Regions from separate parts of the Brevundimonas sp. PWP3-1b1 genome, predicted to be linked through region 2. Evidence: predicted binding sites of a transcription regulator. Region 2 holds the regulator's gene; the other holds the start of a gene.

Region 1 (10,800 bases), on a different contig from region 2:
ACGGATCGGAGCCTGCAGGGCGCGACGGATGATCGCGATGCCGGCGTTCTGGTCGGCGTTGTCGCCCTTGACGTCGGCCAGGATCTTGGAGGCCTTCAGCAGAGCAATGCCGCCGCCCGGAACGATGCCTTCGTCAGCCGCGGCGCGCGTGGCGTTGAGGGCGTCGTCGACGCGGTCCTTCTTTTCCTTCACTTCGACTTCGGTCGAACCGCCGACGCGGAGAACCGCGACGCCGCCGGCCAGCTTGGCCAGACGTTCCTGCAGCTTTTCCTTGTCGTAGTCGGAGGTGGTGTCTTCGATCTGGCGCTTGATCTGGGCCACGCGGGCTTCGATCGCATCCTTCTCGCCGACGCCTTCGACGATGGTGGTGTCGTCCTTGGTGATGGTGACCTTCTTGGCCTTGCCGAGCATGTCGATGGTGACGCTCTCAAGCTTGATGCCCAGGTCTTCCGAGATGACCTGGCCGCCCGTCAGGATGGCGAGGTCTTCCAGCATGGCCTTGCGGCGATCACCGAAGCCCGGAGCCTTGACGGCGGCGACGCGCAGGCCGCCACGCAGCTTGTTGACGACCAGGGTCGCCAGGGCTTCGCCCTCGATGTCCTCGGCGATGATCAGCAGCGGACGGCCCGACTGCACCACGGCTTCCAGGATCGGCAGCATGGCTTGCAGCGAGGTCAGCTTCTTCTCGAACAGCAGGATGAGCGGCTCTTCGAGTTGAACCTCCATCTTGTCGGCGTTGGTGATGAAGTAGGGCGACAGGTAGCCGCGGTCGAACTGCATGCCTTCGACGACGTCGACGGTGGTGTCGGCGGTCTTGGCTTCCTCGACGGTGATGACGCCTTCGTTGCCGACCTTGGCCATGGCCTGGGCGATCAGTTCACCGATTTCGCTGTCGCCGTTGGCCGAGATCGTGCCGACCTGGGCGATTTCCGAGTTGTTCGAGACCGGCTTGGACTTGTCCTTGATCTCTTGCAGAACCAGCGTGACAGCCTTGTCGATGCCGCGCTTCAGATCCATCGGGTTCATGCCGGCGGCGACGGCCTTGAGGCCTTCTTGCACGATGGCCTGAGCCAGGACGGTCGCGGTGGTGGTGCCGTCACCCGCCTTGTCGTTCGTCTTCGAAGCGACTTCGCGGATCATCTGGGCGCCCATGTTCTCGAAGGCGTCTTCCAGCTCGATCTCTTTGGCGACCGACACGCCGTCCTTGGTCGAGCGCGGGGCGCCGAAGGACTTCTGGATCACGACGTTGCGGCCCTTGGGACCGAGCGTCACCTTGACGGCGTTGGCGAGCACGTTGACGCCGCGCAGCATCTTGTCGCGCGCGTCAGTGTTGAAATGTACGATTTTAGCGGCCATGCGGGCAGCTCCTATCTAGATGGATTGATTGAAGAAACGCGAACGTCGGGTGCTTAGGACAGCACGCCCAGGACGTCGGATTCCTTCATGATGATCAGGTCGTCGCCGTCGATCTTCACTTCCGTGCCCGACCACTTGCCGAACAGGATGCGGTCGCCGGCCTTCAGTTCCAGGGCGTTGACCTTGCCGGATTCGTCACGAACGCCGGGGCCGACGGAGACGACTTCGCCTTCCTGCGGCTTTTCCTTGGCGGTGTCGGGGATGATGATCCCGCCCTTGGTCTTGGATTCTTCTTCAACGCGCTTAACCAGCACGCGGTCGCCGAGCGGACGAAACGCCATCGGTTCTCTCCTTATGTACCCCCGGACGGGGGCGACTTGAAAACGGTGGGTCAGCCTCTCTTCGATCACCGTTTTGGCAGCCGACCGGTGAGAGTGCTAACGCGACCGGGAGGTAGTCAGAGCAGGGGCCAGCGTCAAGCGCGCCATCGCCGGCCGTCTGCGAAACATCCGCGACAAATGAACCGAAAATGAATGACGGGCTCCGGGGCTGTTCAAGCGGGGGCTGGCAGAACCGTTTCAACGCTGGATGCATTTCCCTTGTCGGAAACGCCGAACCGGCCCGAAAATAAAAGGAGACGATCATGTCCAAGTTGCTGAAGATCACCGCCGCCGTCGCCGCCCCGGTCGTCGCCATGAGCCTGATGGCCGCCCCGGCCTCGGCCCAATCGCGTGATCGCGACGACACCGGCCGCAACGCCCTGATCGGCGCCGCCGTCGGCGGTCTGGCCGGCGCCATCTACGGCAACGGCGACGGTCGCTACATCGCCGGCGGCGCCCTGGGCGGGGCGGCCATCGGCGCCGTGGCCTCTTCGAACCGTGGTTCGGGCTGCGAATATTATCGCGGCGGCCAGTGCTACCGGAACCAGGGCCACTGGGAGCGTGAACACGGCATCAACAGCCGGGACTCGCGCTACGAACAGCGCCGCGACTACCGCGATTATCGCCGCGAGCAACGCTATGACCGCCGCGACGATCGCCGGGATTACCGCCACGACCGCCGCTGGTAATCGCGCGACGATCTGAAGACAATGAAGGGCTCGGCCGCAAGGCCGGGCCCTTTCTTCGTCAGCCCATCAGCCGCGTCATCAGGGCCGCCGTGGACGGATCCAGGTCTGCAGACGACCCCCCGGCGTCCACGTCCTTCAGGATCGCCTTGGCCAGCACCTTGCCCAGTTCGACGCCCCATTGGTCGAAGCTGTTGATGTCCCAGATCACACCCTCGACGAAGGTCTTGTGCTCATAAAGCGCCAGAAGCGCGCCCAGGGTCTCGGGCGTCAGACGGTCCATCAGGATGGCGGTCGAGGGGCGGTTTCCGGTGAAGGTGCGGTGGGGCGCCAGACGGGTCGCTTCCTCTTCCGACAGGCCCTGGGCCAGGCCTTCCGCCTTGGCCGCCTCGGTCGTCTTGCCCAGCATCAGGGCCTGACCCTGAGCGAGCGCATTCGACCAAAGGGGCGATTCCGGCGCGTCGGCGTGGGTCTTGGCGACGATCACGAACTCTGCGGGGACGATCTGCGGTCCCTGGTGAATCTGCTGGAAGAAGGCGTGCTGGCCGTTGGTGCCCGGCTCGCCGAACACCACCGGGCAGGTCTGGCGCGTGACGGGGGTTCCGTCGCGATGCACCCGCTTGCCGTTCGACTCCATCTCCAGCTGCTGCAGGAAGGACGGCAAGCGGCGCAGGGCATGGGCGTAGGGGGCCACGGTGCGGGCGGGCCGGTTCAGGCCGTCGACGTTGAACACCTGGGCCAGTGCCAGAAGGATCGGGGCGTTCTGCTCAAGCGGAGCCGAGACGAAATGATTATCCATAGCGGCGGCGCCCGCCAGCATGGCTTCGAAGGCGTCCCAGCCCAGGGCGATGCCGCACGACAGGCTGACCGCCGACCACAGCGAATACCGACCGCCGACCCAGTCCCTGAAGGCGAAGGTGCGGCCGCAGCCGAAGGCCGCCGCCTTGTCCGGCGCGGCCGTCACCCCGATGAAGTGTTTGGTCATTCCTTCGCCCGGCAGGGAGGCGGCCAGCCAGGCCTTGGCCGCCTCGGCGTTGGCCAGGGTTTCCTGGGTGGTGAAGGTCTTGGACACGACCACGACCAGGGTGGTCTCGGGGTTCAGGCCGGTCAGGGCCTCTGCCATGTCGCGCGGATCGATATTGGCGACGAACCTCAGGTCGATGGCCGGGTCCAGAGGACGCAGCGCATCCCAGACCACGCGCGGCCCCAGGTCCGACCCGCCGATGCCGACGTGGACGATGGCCTCGAACTTTTTGCCCGTGGCCCCCGCCTCGGCGCCCGAGCGCACGGCGTCGGCATAGGCTTTCATGTCCGCCCGAACGGCGTCCACCTCGGCCGATACCGGTTCGCCCAAGGCATGGAAGTCGGCGCCCGGCGCGGCGCGCAGGGCGGGGTGCAGCACCGCACGCCCCTCGGTCAGGTTGACGGCCTCGCCGGCGAACAGGGCGGCGCGTCTTGCCTCGACATCCGACGCACGGGCCAGATCCAGGCAGGCGTCGAAGGCGGCTTTCGTCCAGCTCTGTTTCGACAGGTCCAGATAAAGCCCCGCCGCCTCGACCGACATCCGCGCCAGCCGATCAGGATCGGCGGCGAACTGATCCGCGATCCGGGTCTGGCCCGCCTCGACGGCGGTGCGATCGAATGTCTTCCAGGCGTCGTCGCGGCTCATGGCGTCCTCGGTCGATGATGTGGGCGTTGGAGAGGGTAAACACTCGTTTACGGGTCGGCGGTATTTAGGTTCAACGTCCTAGCGGACGGTGAAACAGGAAGTCATCCCCATGTCTTGCGGCCTCGCGCTTTCGATCGCCCTGGCGATGTCCAATCCCGCCGTCGCCTTGGCGGCCGATCAGCCGCCGGCCGCCGTCGGCGCGCCGATCTCTGTGGCGGGCGAGCCCCTGTTCGCCGACATCATCTCGCGCTCGACCAGCCTGAAGGCCATGGTCGACGGCTGGGCCGCCGCCAAGGCCGCCGACGACGCCGCCTTCTTCACCAGCCAGGCCTTCACCGGCTTCAAGGCCCAGGCCGAACAGCTGGCCGCGCTCGACATGCAGGGTCACCTGATCCTGAAGGAACGCGGCACCGACGGCGACCTGAAATGCATCCTGCGCGGCATCTCCGAGGACATGCCCAAGAAGGTCCAGGCCGTTCAGGCCGCCGCCAACCCGGCCGAACGCGCCACAGCCCTGTCGGAACTGTCCTATCTGCTGAACGACAACGTCGAAGTCATCACAGCCCCGCCGCAGCCGGAAGTCTGACGCCGTCTAGAGGGCGTTCAGCGTCTCCAGAACGCCCTTGCCGTAGCGATCCAGCTTGGACTGGCCGACGCCGGATATGGCGCCGAGGCTGTTCAGGTCGCCCGGTTCCGCCTGGGCGATTTCCAGCAGGGTCTTGTCCTGGAAGATGACATAGGGCGGGACATGCTGTTCGGAGGCGCGGTCGCGGCGCCAAGCGCGCAGGGCCTCGAACCGGGCGCGGACGTCGGCGTCCATGGTCTCCAGCGCGGCGTTACGGCCCTCGCCGGTGCGGTCGCGGCGATTGCGCGGATTGCCCGAGCGGGTGCCGGCGTCGAAGCCGGCGGGCACGCGGCGAACCTCGATCTTGCGTTCGGCCTTGTAGACGGCGCGCACCGCCTCGCCGTCGCCCAGGCCGACCAGGGGCTTGCCGTCGTTCGGATCCTCGACCAGCAGGCCTTCGAACAGCAGGTGATCGACGATGTCGCGCCAGCCGTTGGGCGAGATGTCGGCGCCTATGCCCCAGGTCGACAGCTGTTGCTCCCACGGCTGGACCGCCTTGGTCCGGCCGGTCAGGTGATCGACGATCCGGCCCCGGCCGAACCGGCCGCCCAGCCTCTGCACCGCCGCCAGCGCCTTCTGGGCCGGGACGGTCGCGTCATAAAGCTGGGGCGGGTCGCCGCAGATGTCGCAGACGCCGCAGGGCTCCGCATCGGTCTCGCCGAAATAGCGGCGCACGGCCTGGGCGCGACAGACGGCGCCGTCCAGCATGGCGAACAGCTGGCGCGCCTTGCGCACCTGGACCTGTTTGACCTCCTCGGCCATCGGACGGCTGTCCAGCCGGCGCAGGGCCCAGGCGATGTCGGACGGGCCGTACAGGGTGATGCCCTCGGCCGGTTCGCCATCGCGGCCGCCCCGGCCGATCTCCTGCCAATAGGCCTCCAGGCTGCCCGGCGGATCGGCGTGGATGACGAAGCGCACGTCGGCCTTATCGACGCCCATGCCGAAGGCGATGGTGGCGACCATGACGGCGCCCTCCTCGGCTAAAAACCGCTCCAGGCGACGGTCCCGCTCCTTGTTGTCCATGCCGGCGTGATAGGCGATGGCGTTGGTCCCGGCGTCGCGCAGCGCCTGGGCCACGCGGTCACAGCCGTCGCGGCTGCCGCAATAGACGACGCCCGGCTTGCCGCGCCGCTCGCGCACCAGTTCGATGACGCGGGCGTCGGTCTTGGCCCGCGAGGCGCTCTCCTTGCGCTCGGCCGAGAGTTGGAGGTTCGGACGGGCGAAACTGTCGACGAAGACCTTGGCCTGTTCCAGTCGCAGCGAGCGTAGGATGTCGTCGCGGGTGCGGGCGTCGGCCGTGGCGGTCACGGCGATGCGCGGCACATGGGGGAAGCGCTCGGCCAGCAGACCCAGGTTGCGATAGTCGGGGCGGAAGTCGTGGCCCCATTGCGAGACGCAGTGGGCTTCGTCGATGGCGATGAGGCTCAAGGGCAGTTCGGCCAGACGATCCATCATGGCCCCGGCCGCGAGGCCTTCGGGCGAGACGTAGAGCAGGTCCAGATCGCCGGAGCGGGCCGCCGCCCAAATCGCCGAACGGTCGTCCATCGAGACGCCGGAATCGAGACGTGCGGCGGCGACGCCCTGTTGCTTCAACGCCTCGACCTGGTCGGTCATCAGGGCGATCAACGGCGAGACAACCAGGCCCAGGCCGGGGCGCAGGATGGCGGGAATCTGATAGCAGACGCTCTTGCCGCCGCCAGTCGGAAGGACGGCCAGCACGTCGCCGCCGGACAGGATCTGCTCGACCACCTGCCCCTGCATGCCCCGGAAATCGGCGTGTCCCCAGACGCGCGACAGCAGGGCCCGCGCGTCGTTCAGGTCAGGCGTATCGGTCGAGGAGAACTGGGGCTGCGTGGCCGGCATCCTTAAGCTGTGCACTCTTTGTTCCCATATGCGAAGTCCCACCGGCCGCGAAAGCGACCGGCGGCGACATCAGATGGGGATGGTTCAGTGGGCCAAGTCAGTGAGCGGGGGCTTCGGCGAACTGGCCGCCGACGCGGTAGCGCCACAGATAGGAAGGCGCGATGGCCGCCATGCCGGCCGGATGATCGATGCCCAGGTCGCCAAGGCCCAGAGCGTCGGGGGCGACGACATTGTCCTTCTCCAGCATCAGCACCTGATCGCGCGTCAGCGGCGGGGTGACGCCGACGAACCGGCTCAGTTGCAGCAGCGCCCCCAGGGGTTTGGCGACGGCGAAGGGCACGGGGACCAGCATCCGGTCGCGGCCGGTCTCGCGGCGCACCAGCTCCAGCACTTCGCGGAAGGTGTAGAGGCTGGGCCCGCCCAGTTCGAAGGTGCGGCCCGCCGCATCGACGCGGGTCACGCCGCGCGCGATGGCTTCGGCGACGTCGCCGACATAGACCGGCTGGAACTTGGTCTCCCCGCCGCCGATCAGCGGCAGGACCGGCGACATCGTCGCCATGGCGGCGAAGCGGTTCAGGAAGCCGTCGCCAGCGCCGAACACCAGCGACGGGCGCAGGATCACCGCGTCGGGATAGACGGCGCGCACCGCCCCTTCGGCCTTGGCCTTGGTGCGGCCGTAGGCCGAGGGACTGGCGGCGTCGGCGCCGATGGCCGATATCTGGACCAGACGCTGGACGCCCGCCGCCCTGGCGGCCGAGGCGATGGTCGCCGCCGCCTGGGTATGGACGGCGTCGAAGCCGCGCTTGCCGCCCGCGTCGTGCAGGACGCCGACCAGATTGACCACGGCGTCCGCGCCGCGCACGGCGGCGGCCACGTCCTCGGCGCTGGTGATGTCGCAGCGCATGAACTGAATCTGGCCCGGATCGCCCAGCGGCTGGATCTCGATGGCCAGGACCGGGTTGCGCACGGCCACGCGAATACGCCAGCCGCGACGCGCCAGGGCGCGCACCGCCTGCGACCCGATAAAGCCCGATCCTCCGAAGAGAGTCACGACGCCGGGGGCGAGGTCAGCCATGGGGAAAGCTCCAGTCGAAATCCGTGTCGGCGGGATAGACGATAGGGCGCCGCACCGCAACGCGGGCGTTCACGGCGACGCTGGCGATCCGCCCGTCGCCGCCCATCTGATACGGATGAAGCTTTTCACCATCGGTTACGAAGGCGCGACCCAGGCGGAGGTGATTGCGCGCTTGAAGACGGCGGGGGTCGAGACCCTGGTCGATGTCCGCGCCGTCGCCGCCTCACGCCGGGCCGGCTTTTCCAAGACGATCCTGGGCGAGAGCCTGAAAGCCGAAGGGATCGACTATGTCCACCTGCGCGGCCTGGGCACGCCCAAGGCCGGCCGCGACGCCGCGCGCAAGGGCCGGATCGCCGAGATGCGCACCATCTTCGCCGATCACCTGGCCGAGCCTCAGGCCCAGATGGAATACGAGCGGCTGAAGGCGCTGGCGGGCGAGAAACGCGTGGCCCTGCTGTGCTTCGAGGCCGACCACGCCGGCTGCCACCGCGCCGTCCTGGCCGAGCGGCTAGCGGCCGAGGACGGCGCGACGGTGGTCAACCTATAGGATCAGAACCGGGCAGCCCCGAGCCCTCTCCTCCCCATGAAATGGGGAGGTGGCGCGGCGCGCCTTCGCGCCGTGACGGAGGGGCTATTCGACGCCTCGCAGGCGTCCGTGGGACTTCAAGAGCCCCTCCACCACGCTGCGCGCGGTCCCCCTCCCCGCTTCGCAGGGAGGAGACCATCTCACTTACGGACGGCCGACCAGTTCGTCGACCGAACCGCTGGTCACCGGGTGATACAGAGGCCGGGCCTCGGCGTAGATGCGGCGGGCGATGGGGCGGCCCCAGTCGCCTTCGTTCCACAGGGTCTGGAACAGGGGCAGGACGAATTTGCGGCGGCCCTGGCTGGTCAGGAAGGTCTCGGCCGTGGCGATGGCGGGCTGATAGCGGTGGGCCAGGGCGATCTGAAGCCAGCCGAACGTCAGTTCGCTGTTGCCCTCGTTGGCCAGGTTCAGGGTGCGCTCCAGATCGGCCAGCTGCGCATTGGTCAGCCAGTCGGCGCCGGCAGCCATGCCCTCGGGACGCCAGCCCAGGAAACGCTGGCGCTGCTGGGTGTTCCAGTCGGCCCACGGAATGGCCGAGGCCGGGCCCTTGTCCTTGAAGAAGGCGACGGCGGCGGCGTCCACGGGCGTGAAGGCGTTCGACACCGGGGCCACGGCGTTCGACGGCAGGCCGGGCTGATAGACCCAGTTGTCGAGCTGCAGTTCGGATTCCAGCGCCGCGTCGCCCTGCACCAGATTGGTGCGGATGTCGTCCAGGAACATGGCCGTGGTCATCGGGCGATAGGCGTTGCGGTCGAAATAGCCGCGCAGCCAGGCGTCGAACTTATCGCGCCCGACGACGCGCTCGATGGTGCGCAGGAAGGCCGAACCCTTGTCATAGGCGATGGTGTTCATGCCGTCGTCGGGGTCGCGACCCATCAGGTCCAGGTGCAGACGCGTGTCGTCGGCCGGCAGGGACTTCAGCTCGTCCTGAAGCCCGTCCCAGCTCAGCACCTGTTCCTGAACCGCGCGGTCATAGCCGTAGACCGACTCCATGATCCGGTTCTCGAAATAGGTGGTGAAGCCCTCGTTCAGCCAGAAGTCGTTCCAGGTCGCGTTGGTCACCAGATTGCCCGACCAGCTGTGCGCCAGTTCGTGCGCCACCAGGGACACCAGCGACTGGTCGCCGGCGATGATGGTCGGTGTGGCGAAGGTCAGTTTGGGGTTTTCCATCCCGCCGAACGGGAAGCTGGGCGGCAGGACCAGCAGGTCGTAGCGGCCCCAGCGGTAGGGGCCGTACAGCTTCTCGGCCGCGTCCACCATTTCGGCGGTCGGCTCCAACTCGGCGGCGGCGGCGCGCAGGCGGCTGGGCTCGGTCCAGACCCCGGTCCGCTCGTCGAAGGGCGCGAAGGCGATGTCGCCGACGCCGATGGCGATCAGATAGGGCGGGATCGGATTGTTCATCCGGAAGCGCCAGGACTTCATTCCGTTTGCGGCCGGCTCGCCCTTGGGCGTCAGCTGGTCGGCGCTCATGACCACGGTCAGGTCGGCGGGCGCGGTGATGCGGGCCGAATAGGTCTGACGGATGCCGGGGCTGTCCTGGGTCGGAACCCAGGTGCGGGTCAGGATGGCCTGGCCCTGGCTGAACAGATAGGGTTTCTGGCCGCCCGCCGTCTGGGTCGGGTTCAGCCATTGCAGGGCCGCCGCGTCGGGACGGGTCGAATAGCGGACCGTGATCTTGCGCCGTTCATTGGCGGCGAATGCCGGGAAATAGACGGTCAGGGGCTGGCCCTTGATGGCGTCGTTTTCGCCGACAACATAGCGCAGGGGCTGACCCGCGGCGTCGCGCACATCCTGGATGTCCAGGTTGCGGATATCCAGGATCACCTCATTGGCGCCGGCGACCGCCAGGATGTCCAGGGTCGCCGTGCCCGACAGGGTCTTGGCCTCGAAGTTCGCGGTCAGGTCCAGGGCCACATCGACGACGCGGGCGATCTCGGGCCGTGCGTAGGTGTGGCTGTCGATCGCGTCCGGGCCGGGCGCCGGGGCGATGGCGGGCGGCGCCAGGGAAGCTCCGGTCGTGGTGGAGCAGGCGCTCAGCCCCATTGCGGCGGCAAGGGCGAGGGCGGAGACGAGACCGAGAGCTTTGCGCTTCATCGAGGCTTTCCTGGGCTGACCGTAACGATTGGCCGGAGAACGCGCGGAAACGCCGAAAAGATCAAGTCTCGCTATAGGCTTGAACGACCGGCGGCAGATGGTGGGCCCGGAACAGTCGTCCCCGCTCGGCGAACAGCACCCAGCCTAGGGCGATCAAACCAAAGACGGTGAAGCCCACCGACATGGGTATGGTCGTGCCGTTGAACTGCTGACCCACTGCAAAGCCCAGCAGCGAGCCGACGATGGTGGAGATGAAGCCCTGGATCGAGGCGGCGGTGCCGGCGATCTTGCCCATCGTCTCCATGGCCATGGCGCCGAAGTTGCCGGCCAGCAGGCCGAAACAGAACATGGTCAGGGTCTGCAGCACGGCGAAGGTCCAGATCGATTCATGTCCGCTGATCGCCACGCCGGCATGGACGGCGGAGATGGCGGTGAAGCCGATCAGGGCCGTGTGCGAAATCTTGCG
Region 2 (10,800 bases):
CTTGAAGGCCACGGTCCAGGACGACGGCGGTCATGCCACACGCAGTCCCGAGGCGGGGCTGGAGCTTCTGCTCGACCTGCTGACGCTGGACGACGCCCTGTCGCAACTGTCCGAGCCGACGCCGGACGGCGTTTCGGCCGCCATCGCCCGGCTGACGCAGGGCTTGCGCCTTCTGACCCTGCCCGACGGCCGTCTGGCCAGCTTCCAGGGCGGCGGACCCTCCAGCGCCGAACGGGTCGCGGCGGCCCGCGCCCATGACGACGAGGCCGCCCCGGCCAAGGGCGATGCCGCCCATTCGCCCGCCGGCACGGTCGCCGGCCTGACGCGCATCGCCAGCCCGCTGCTGACCATAATGGCGGATGCGGCCCCGCCGGCCCGCGGGGCCTGGGGCGCGGCCGCCTGCGCCCAGCCGATGGCGCTGGAGATCGCCTGCGGCAAGGACCGACTGGTCACCGGCTCGGGCTGGACTCCGGCCTCGACCGATCGCCAGGCTTTGCGGCTGACGCCCGCCCATTCGACCCTGACCCTGGGCGAGCGGTCGCTGAACGAGCCGCTGGGCGGCTGGAAGGGCGATCTGCTGGGCCCGCGCCTGGTCGGACCGCCGATCCATGTGACGACGGACCTGCGCGACGGCGACGGCGCCGTCTGGCTGGAGATGGAGCACGACGGCTGGAACGAGCTGTTCGGCCTGAACCATCAGCGGCGGCTGTATCTCGACCAGCGGCTGGACGAGCTGCGGGCCGAGGAGAAGCTGTTCCCGACGCCGGGCCGCAAGGAGATGGTGCGCCAGATCGCGGCCCCCTACGCCATCCGTTTCCATTTGGAACCAGGGGTTCAGGCCTCGCTGGCGCGCGACCGCCGCTCGATCCTGCTGCGCGGCGCCTCGGGCCGGGGCTGGTGGTTCAGGACCGACGGTCCCGACGTGGCCATCGAGCCCAGCGTTCATATCGACGCCGGCCTGACGCGCCGCAGCTTGCAGATCGTGGTGCGCGGTTCGGCCCGGACCGACAGCGAGAGCAAAATCCGCTGGAAGCTGAGCCCGGCCGGCGCGAGCGGCGATCCGACGTAGAAGGGTGACGTGACGCCGGTTTGGGTCTAGAGGGCGCGCCATCCTCCCCCAGCCTCACGGACGCCGCCTCATGCCCGCCGCTCCCGACTTTCCGCCCGCGCCCGATCAGGTGAAGCCGCAACGCGCCCTGATCTCCCTGTCCGACAAGGCCGGGCTGGAAGACGCCGCCCGCACCCTGCATGACCTGGGCGTCGAATTGGTCTCGACCGGCGGTACGCGCGCGGCCATCGAAAAACTGGGCCTGCCGGTCAAGGACGTGGCCGATCTGACCGGCTTCCCCGAAATGATGGATGGTCGGGTCAAGACCCTGCACCCTGTGGTCCACGGCGGCCTGCTGGGCGTGCGCGACGCAGCCGACCACGCTAAGGCCATGACCGACCACGGCATCGGCGCCATCGATATCGTCTGGATCGACCTCTATCCGTTCGAATCCACCGTCGCGGCGGGCGGTTCGTTCGAGGCGGCGGTCGAGAATATCGACATCGGCGGCCCGGCCATGATCCGTTCGGGCTCCAAGAACCACGGCTATGTCGCCGTCGCCGTCGATGGCGAGAGCATTGGCCTGATTCTGGAGACGCTGAAGGCCGAGGGGTCGACCGATCTGGCCCTGCGCAAGCGCCTGGCCGCCCGCGCCTTCGCCCGCACCGCCGCCTATGACGCCGCCGTCTCCGGCTGGTTCGCCCAGCAGGTTGAGGACGCAGCGCCGGCGCGTAAATCCATCGCCGGGTCTCTGGCCCAGACCCTGCGCTACGGCGAGAATCCGCACCAGACCGGGGCCTTCTATCGCACTGGCGAGGCGCGTCCCGGCGTGGCCCATGCGACCCAGATCCAGGGCAAGGAACTGGGCTACAACAATATCGCCGACGCCGACGCCGCCTATGAGCTGGTCGCCGAGTTCGAGGCCCCGGCCGTGGTCATCGTCAAACACGCCAACCCCTGCGGCGTGGCGGTCGGCAAGGACCTGTCGGAAGCCTATGCCCGCGCGCTGGAATGCGACGCCGTCTCGGCCTTCGGCGGCGTGATCGCGGTCAACCGGCCGCTGAACGGCGACGACGCCCGCGCCATCACCGGCATCTTCACCGAGGTGGTCATCGCCCCCGGCGCTGATGACGAGGCCAAGGCCGTCTTTGCTTCGAAGAAGAACCTGCGCCTGCTGATCACCGACGGCCTGCCGGATCCGCATGGGCCGGGCGAGGTCTTCCGTTCGGTCGCTGGCGGCTTCCTGGTCCAATCTCGCGACCGTTCGCTGATCAAGCCGTCGGACCTGAAGATCGTCACCAAGCGCCAGCCGACGCCGACCGAGATCCAGGACATGCTGTTCGCCTTCACCGTGGCCAAACACGTCAAGTCCAACGCCATCGTCTACGCCAAGGACGGCCAGACCGCCGGCATCGGCGCCGGCCAGATGAACCGCCGCGACAGCGCCCGCATCGCCGCCATCCGCGCCAAGGAAGCCGGCGAGGCCAAGGGTCTGACCCATTCGCTGGCCGAAGGTTCCGCCTGCGCCTCCGAAGCCTTCTTCCCCTTCGCCGACGGCCTGCTGGAAGCGGTCGCGGCCGGCGCCACGGCGGTGATCCAGCCCGGCGGATCGATGCGCGACGCCGAGGTCATCGCTGCGGCCGACGAGAAGGGCATCGCCATGGCCTTCACCGGGGTGCGGGTCTTCAGGCATTAATCTTGAGAAGAAGGGCGCTAACGCTCGCGACGCGGTCGCTCGCTGCTTGAGCGCCCTTCCTTCCGCATCTTCGTGACTGGACGCGGATAGCGGCCGGGGCCACTGTCGATCCTCTGACAGCTGACCGGAGCCCCCGCCGATGACCGTCCTGATCCGTCCCGAAGGCCAGACCGCCGACGATCTGAAGCTGAGCCGACGAAGCCTGGGGGCGCTCGGGGGGCTGTTGTTCTCCGGATACGCCGTCGCAGCCCTGGCCAAGGAGGCCAAGCCGATCACGACCGACGAGGCGGGGCTGGCCACGGAGACCGTGACCTATGCTGCGCCGGACGGGTTCCAGCTTCCGGCCTATGTAGCGCGGCCTGCGGGCGACGGGCCGTTCCCGGTCGTCGTCGTGGTGTCCGAAATCTTCGGCGTCCACGAGTACATCCGCGACATCTGCCGCCGTCTGGCCAAACAGGGCTATGCCGCCATCGCGCCCGCCTTCTTCAACCGGGTCGAGGATCCCGCGCCCCTGTCGGACATGCAGCGGATCATGCAGATCGTCGGCGCCGCGAACTATGAGCAGGTGATGGGCGACCTGTCGGCGACGCTGGAGTGGGCCAGCCAGCAGTCGTGGGCCAAGGACGGCAAGGTCGGGATCACCGGCTATTGCTGGGGCGGCAAGGTGGTGTGGCAGGCGGCGGCTCGCTTCGCCGCCATCGGCGCCGGCGTGGCCTGGTACGGCCGTCTGGCCCCCGCCGCCGATGCGACGCCGGTGCAGATCTCGTCGGGTCAGCCCTGGCCGGTCGATATCGCCGACGACCTCAAGGCGCCGGTTCTGGGCCTGTATGGCGGCAAGGATCAGGGCATTCCGCTGGCCAGCGTCGAGCGGATGCGCGAGGCCCTTGCCCGCGCCGGTCAGACCGGCAGCCAGATCGTCGTCTATCCCGACGCCCAGCACGGTTTCCATGCCGATTACCGCGCCAGCTATTCCGAGACGGACGCCAGGGACGGCTGGTCCAAACTGCTGGCGACCTTCGATAAAGCGTTAAAGAATTAGGGCGTTACTGATGTGAAGGCTGCGGAGGGCGGCCTGAGTGGAGGGTTGGAAATGAACGGATTGCGGCGTCGCGGGGCGGTCGTTCTGGGCCTGAGCCTGCTGTTCCTTCCGCTGGCCGCGTGCGGCGGCGGGGGAGGCGGCGGTGGCGGCGGTGGCGGCACGATCACGCCCCCTGTTCCACCGCCCCCTCCGCCACCCCCTCCTCCTCCTCCGCCACCACCGCCCCCGCCGCCCTCGGTGACATCGAGCGAATATCTGCGGAACTATGGCTTGGCCAATATGAAGGCCCAGGTCGGCTGGCAGGCCGGGGCGACCGGGGCAGGCGTCACCGTCGCCGTTGTCGATTCCGGCATCGCCAACACCTTGCCCGAGCTTGAAGGGCGGATCTCCAGCGCCTCGACCGACGTGGTTTTGGGCCGCAACACCCCCTATGTCGCGTCGAGCAGCCACGGCACGCGGGTGTCGGGCGTCATCGCCTCGAACTTTAACGGTTTCGGCACGATCGGCGTGGCCTATCAGTCGACGATCCTGTCGATCCGCACCGACATCTCGGACTGCACGGACGAGAACACCGACGTCTGTTTCAGCAGTTCGGACCTGGTGCGCGCCCTGGACTACGCCGTCGCCAACGGGGTCAAGATCATCAACATGTCGCTGGGCGGCGACGGTCGGCTGGGCTCGGCGTTCGAGGCGGCGCTGTTGCGGGCCGTCAACGCGGGCGCAGTGATTGTGGCCTCGTCGGGCAACGACGGCGAGGCCAATCCGGGCTGGCCCGCGCGCTACGCCATCGATCCGCGCTTCGCCGGCAGTGTGATCGCGGTCGGCTCGCATGGCGCGACCGATGTGATGTCCAGCTTCTCGAACCGGGCGGGCGATACGGCGGCCGGTTATATTTCAGCGCCGGGCGAAGACGTCATCACCGGCTGCGAAGGTACGTCCTGCTGGCGGGTCAACGGCACCTCCTTTTCGGCGCCGCATGTTTCGGGCGCCCTGGCGCTGCTGATGCAGGCCTTCCCCAATCTGACCGCGCGGGCGGCCTTGGCCATCCTGGTCGATACGGCGCGTGATGCGGGCGATCCGGGAACCGACATCGTCTATGGGCGCGGCCTGCTGGACATGGCCGGCGCCTTCCGACCGGTCGGGACGACCTCCACGCCGATGGCGGACGGAAGCTCCATCGTCACCATCAGCGAGCCGGGCAGCTTCGTCGGCGCGGCCTTCGGCGACGCCTTCCTGCGCCAGAGCGCGCTGAACACGGTGCTGTACGACGCCTATGACCGGATGTTCGCGGTGCAGTTGGGCGGGGCCTATCCGACGGCGCCCAGCCGATCCTATCAGGCCGCGCCCTTCGAACAGAACACCACCGCCACCACCAGCCTTGCTCTGCCGGGCGGCGGACGGCTGAACCTGATCGCGGCCCAGCCCAGCGCGACACCGGAGCCCGTGGCGCCGCGTCACGACCTCTATGATGCGCCTTGGATGGGCGACGAACCGCGCCAGGAGGCGATGCTGGACCTGGAAACCGGCCGGATGAACTTCTCTGTCTGGCAGGGCAAGGGCGGGGCGGCGTCGCCGTTCGAAGGCTCGGCCGGCGATGGGTATGCATCCCTGGCCCAGGCCGACCATGCGGTGCGCGGTGCGATGCGGTTCGGCGCCGTGACCGTGTCGGCCGAAAGCGGCGGCGGCGATCGCCGCATGCCCCTGCGCCGCGTCGAGCAGGACGCCTCGACCTATAGCCGGGCGGCGATCGGATGGCGGGGCGCCGAGGGCGGCCTGTCGTTCAGCGTCGGCGCCCTGGAAGAACGGCTTGGGCCCTTGGGCGCCTTCCTGCCCGGCGGGTCGGACTTCGCCCTGCCGTCGCGGACCAGCTTCTATGCGCTTGGCGGCGACTGGACGCTGAGGCCGGGTCTGCGGCTGATCGGCGAGGCGGGTATGGGATCGACTCGGATCGAGGGGCGGTTCCTGTCGATGGATCAGGCGGCGATCAGTTCGAACTGGCGGTTGGGCCTGCTGACCGGCTGTACGATGCTGTGCGACCGGATCAGCTTCACCCTGTCGCAGCCGCTGCGGATCGAGAGCGGGACCTTCTCGGCGTTGCTGGCCGATGTGCCGCTCGAATATTTCGACCCGCTGACCTATTCGCGGCGCAGCTTCTCGGCGACGCCCAGCGGTCGTCAGATCGACTTCATCCTGGGCGGCGAGCGCAGGCTATGGGACGGCTCCAGCATGACGTTGCAGGCCGTGGCCAGCCGCGAGCCGCGCCATGTCGTGGACGCACAGCCCGAGTTCGCCCTGATCGGGGCGTGGCGGCGTCAGTTCTGAGGGGGAGTAACTGGTGAATAGTGAGTCGTGAGCAAGAGGTGAGCGGTTTGCGGAGACACCGCAGCTCACCCCTCACCCCTCACCACTCACGTCCTGACATCAGGCCTTGCCGTCGAAGGCCTGACCCTCGGGCGCCTGCGCGGCGCCGTAGGGGTTCTGGGCTTGCGCGCCGGAGCCCTTGGCGGCGACCACGACCATGGCGGGACGGACAGTGCGGCCGAACAGTTCGAAGCCGGACTGCATGGTCTGGAGCACCGATCCGCCGGGCACCGTGTCCGACGGCTGTTCCATCATCGCCTGGTGCAGATGCGGGTTGAAGGCCTCGCCGGCTTCCGGCGCGACACGCTTCAGGCCATTGCTGTCGAAGGCCTGAAGCAGGGCCTTCTGGGTCAGTTCCAGCCCCGTCACCAGACCGGCGGTGGCGCCCTCGGCGTCCTTGGGCGCGGCCATGAGCGCGCGTTCCAGATTGTCGGACACGCCCAGCAGGTCCTTGGCGAAGCGCTGGATGGCGAAGGCGCGGGCGTCGTTCTGCTGCGTCTCCGAACGACGCTTCAGGTTCTCCATCTCGGCGGCGACGCGCAGGGCGCGGTCCTTCCACTCGTCGCGCTCGGCGATGACGGCGTCCAGAGGCGTCAGATCATCTGAAGGATGGGCGTCCAGGCCGTGTTCGGCGTCGGTCTCGGCCGCATCCAGGGCGTCGAATTCGTCGTTAAGGGGTTTGTCGCTCACTTGTCGTTCCCGTCCAGCATCCGGCCCAGCACCCGGGCGGTATAGTCCACCAACGGAATGACACGGGCGTAGTTCAGTCTTGCGGGCCCTATGACGCCGATGGCGCCCAGAACCCTTTGTCGGCCGCTCATATAGGGCGCCGCGATCACGGCGGAACCCGAAAGTGAAAACAACCGTGTTTCCGCGCCAATGAAAATGCGCACGCCCTGGGCCGCATCGACGCCGTCCAGCAGGCCGATCAGCTGTTCCTTCTGCTCCAGGTCGTCAAACAGGACGCGCACCCGCTCCAGGTCCGCCAGCCCCTCGCCGTCCTGCAGCAGGTTGGCGCGTCCACGCACGATCAGGGCGCGCTCGCGGTCCGGCCCGCCGGACCAGGCGGCGAATCCGTCCTCGACCAGGCGGGCGGCGGTCTGGTCCAGCTCGCGCCGGGCGATTTCCAGCTCGTGCGTCATCTCGCGCTTGGCGTCGGCGAAGGGGCGGCCGCGCAGGCGGGCATTGAGGAAGTTGGAGGCCTCGACCAGGGTGGACGGCGTGACACCCGCCGACAAGGTCATGATCCGGTTCTCGACCGTGCCGTCGTCGGCGACGATCACCGCCAGGGCCTGATCCCCGCCCAGGGCCACGAACTCGACGTGCTTGACCCCGGAATCGCGCACGGGGCTGGACACCACCCCAGCGCCGCCCGCCAGGCCGGACAACAGGTTGGACGCCTCGTCCAACGCGGATTCGAAGTTCCGGCCGCGCCCCGCCAGTCGCCCGTCGATCTCGCGCCGCTCCTCTTTCGTCAGGTCGCCGACTTCCAAGAGGCCATCGACGAACAGACGCAGGCCGGCGTGCGTCGGGATACGCCCCGCCGAGGTGTGGGGCGCGGCCAGCAGTCCCGCCAGGGTCAGGTCCTGCATGGTGTTTCGGATCGAGGCCGGGGACAGGGCGATGCCGCCCAGCGACAGGGTCCTGGATCCGACCGGCTCGCCCGTCTCCAGATAGCTCTCGACGATGCGGCGGAAGATGTCGCGGGCGCGTGCGTCCAGCCCCGCCAGCCCTGCAAGAGACTGGGCGCCATCGAACGGCGGGGTTTTGGGGGCATACAGGCTCACGGTTTCAGGATAAGCACCGCAGCCCCCGCTTCCAAGGATTCATCTCAATGCGCCATTCGCAACGCACCGACGACCAACTGCGTCCCGTGACCATCGAGACCGGCGTCAACCGCTATGCCGAGGGCTCGTGCCTGATCACCTTCGGCCACACCAAGGTGCTGGTGACGGCCTCGGTCGAGGAGAGCATTCCCGGCTGGATGCGCGGCAAGGGCCAGGGCTGGGTCACGGCGGAATACGGCATGCTGCCCCGCGCCACCCATACCCGCGGCCGTCGCGAGGCCGCCGCCGGCAAACAGTCGGGCCGGACGCAGGAGATCCAGCGTCTGATCGGCCGTAGCCTGCGCGCCGTCGTCGATCTGAAGGCCTTGGGCGAGCGCCAGGTGGTGCTGGACTGCGACGTGATCCAGGCCGACGGCGGCACCCGCACCGCCTCCATCACCGGCGCCTGGGTCGCCATGGCCTCGGCCCTGAACTATCTGCGCGACGAGGGCGTGCTGAAGTCCGACCCGATCCTGGACCAGGTGGCGGCCGTGTCGTGCGGCATCTGCAACGGCGTGCCCGTTCTTGACCTGGATTATGAAGAGGACTCCGAGGCCGAGGCCGATTCCAACTTCGTCCTGACCGGCGCGGGCCAGATCGTCGAGGTCCAGGCCACCGGCGAGAAGCGCGGTTTCTCGCGCGCCGAGTTCGACCGGCTGTTCTCCCTCGCCGAGGTCGGCTGCACCGAACTGTTCGCCCTGCAGAAGGCGGCGCTGGCGGCGATCAAGCGATAGGGGGTTTCGCCTTCGGTCGCAGGCGGGCATTCTTGTCCGGTTGGTCCTGACCGGAGACAAGTCGATGCGTCGATCCCAATGGCTTTCGCTGGCCGCCTGCGCCGTGCTGATGGCCGGCTGTCAGCCCTCCGGCCCCGGAACGCCCGCATCCGGCGAGTCGGCGTCGAACCCCGACGTGATCGATGCTGTTCCTTTACAGCCGGAAACCGCGCCGGTCGCTCCGCCTGCCAAGGCGGATGCTCCGGCCAAGGAGCCGGCAAAGCCCGCCGAGGAGCCCCAGGCCAGCATCCCCGAGGGGCCGGACATGGCGCCTCAGCCCGTTCCGGTCAGCGAAGTTCCGTGTCGTGAAGCCATCGGGGCCGCCGCCTCGGCCCGGCTAGTCGAGCGCTGCATCCAGGTCAGCCCGGCGACCCGCCCGCCCTGCAACGCCGCCAACCCTTGCGACCTGATCCAGGGCGAGATCGACCGGTCGTGCAAGCTGTGGGAACGCGACGGCGATCCGCCGGCGGCGTGCAAACCCTGAAGACCGATCCTCAGCCGGCGGCGCGCACCGCGCCGGCGACATCGGCCACCACGCGTTTCACCAGCGCCTCGTCGTCGCCCTCGGCCATGACGCGGATCAGCTTCTCGGTGCCCGACGGCTGCACCAGCAGCCGCCCCTGACCGTTCAGCGCCGCCTCGGCCTCAGCGATGGCGGCCTTGACCGTATCGGTTTCCAGCGGCTTTTCGGCGGTGAAGCGGTCATTCTCGATCGCTTGCGGCACCGAGGCGAACGGGGAAGCTGATGAGCAGCGGCGATGAGCATGGGGTGGGCGGACGCAAGGCGCCCAAGTCGTAAGGCCCGAACACAATCGATCGCGATGCACTCTGATCAAGGGTGATCAAACGCCGTCAATCCGAGGGAATAACTCAGGGCGCGACAGGCGCGATTTTGTTCGCAAAGCTTCCCGGCGACCGGTGGACGGTTCGCGGACAAAGCGGTCGCTGATGACAGGTTGCCCCATGGCCATGCCTCACGATCCTGATGATTTTCCATTTCGTCCGTCGATGACGGCGCACAGAGATCATTATCCCCGCGGGGCCGTCGGCCTGCTTGGTCGTGCGACGGCGTCGATGCCCTTGAGAGCGAGAACACGACACTTTGCCGCCAAGACGGCCGTGAAGCGGGTCCGGCCTGCCTTCCGGGGCGCCGGACCGTCGCGGCGCGTGTTCGTCAAGGTCAAGGTCGTGATGAGGACACCGAACGCGCGCGCCTCCCTCAAAGCCTGTGTGCGGTATTTCGGACGGGAGGGCGCTGGCGAGGAGGGCGCGAGGGCGGCGTTTTTCGGGCCCCACAAGGACCGACCAGACGCCAAGGCGGAGGTCGATCGGTGGGCTGATGACCGCCGTCATTACCGGATCGTCGTGAACCCGGAGGATGGACAAGAGCTCGCGGACGTCAGGCAGTTCGCACGTCGGATGATGAAACAGGTTGAGATCGACACCGGCACGCCGCTCGAATGGCTTGCCGTGGCTCATTACGACACCGGACGGCCCCATCTCCACATCATTTTACGGGGTGTATGTGACGACGGGCGCGACCTTGTCTTCAGCCGCGGTTATGCGGCGCAAGGCCTGCGCAGCCGGTGTGAAGCCCTGGCCACCGAAATCCTTGGCCCGAGATCCGACCGGACGGCCTCCACCCGTGATCTGACGGCGGACCGATTGACGGCGATGGATGACACGCTTTTACGCAGGCAGGGCGACGGCAAAGTCAATCTCGAGGGTCTGGAAAGCGGAGAAAGAGCCAACGCCCTCCGCCGTCTGGTCCATCTTGAGCGTCGCGGATGGGCTCAGCGAGATAGCCAAGGCTTTTGGGCCGTCCCTGAAAATCTGCGCGATATCCTGCGGAATGTCGGTGAACAGGAGGCGCGTGAAGCCGCCGCGACGCGCGCCATTTGGGGCGGCTTCTGGGGCGGGCAGACCGATCGCCTTGAACCGCTGAGTCTCTCGGAAGGCGAGGTGGTCGTTGGCGCATACGCCGGCGTTCAGCCGCTCAAATGGCACAAGAAGGCGGCCCAGTTGCTCGTGCTCGAGACCATGGATGGACGTCTGGG

Evidence for each region. Region 2 encodes HrcA, which represses chaperone genes, less so after heat shock. Its sites were predicted from a motif close to GTTAGCANTCNNNNNNNNNGANTGCTAAC; they were not measured.
Region 1: the regulator HrcA is predicted to act here: its motif matches at 1,770-1,798, upstream of groES (co-chaperone GroES).

What each region holds. Positions count from the first base shown of each region.
Region 1 is NZ_JAFCTO010000002.1:595,345-606,144, forward strand. Features, by position in the region: gene groL (chaperonin GroEL) at 1-1,356, opposite strand, end outside; gene groES (co-chaperone GroES) at 1,410-1,697, opposite strand; gene ACP69V_RS14830 (hypothetical protein) at 2,000-2,425, shown strand; gene pgi (glucose-6-phosphate isomerase) at 2,484-4,091, opposite strand; gene ACP69V_RS14840 (hypothetical protein) at 4,201-4,677, shown strand; gene recQ (DNA helicase RecQ) at 4,684-6,579, opposite strand; gene ACP69V_RS14850 (complex I NDUFA9 subunit family protein) at 6,677-7,654, opposite strand; gene ACP69V_RS14855 (DUF488 family protein) at 7,653-8,201, shown strand; gene ACP69V_RS14860 (M1 family metallopeptidase) at 8,385-10,334, opposite strand; gene ACP69V_RS14865 (multidrug effflux MFS transporter) at 10,396-10,800, opposite strand, start outside.
Region 2 is NZ_JAFCTO010000001.1:512,026-522,825, reverse strand. Features, by position in the region: gene ACP69V_RS02510 (heparinase II/III family protein) at 1-1,069, shown strand, start outside; gene purH (bifunctional phosphoribosylaminoimidazolecarboxamide formyltransferase/IMP cyclohydrolase) at 1,140-2,744, shown strand; gene ACP69V_RS02500 (dienelactone hydrolase family protein) at 2,884-3,783, shown strand; gene ACP69V_RS02495 (S8 family peptidase) at 4,063-6,105, shown strand; gene grpE (nucleotide exchange factor GrpE) at 6,205-6,798, opposite strand; gene hrcA (heat-inducible transcriptional repressor HrcA) at 6,831-7,925, opposite strand; gene rph (ribonuclease PH) at 7,979-8,704, shown strand; gene ACP69V_RS02475 (hypothetical protein) at 8,769-9,227, shown strand; partial or broken gene ACP69V_RS02470 (phosphoglucosamine mutase) at 9,238-9,486, opposite strand; gene ACP69V_RS02465 (DUF3363 domain-containing protein) at 9,707-10,800, shown strand, end outside.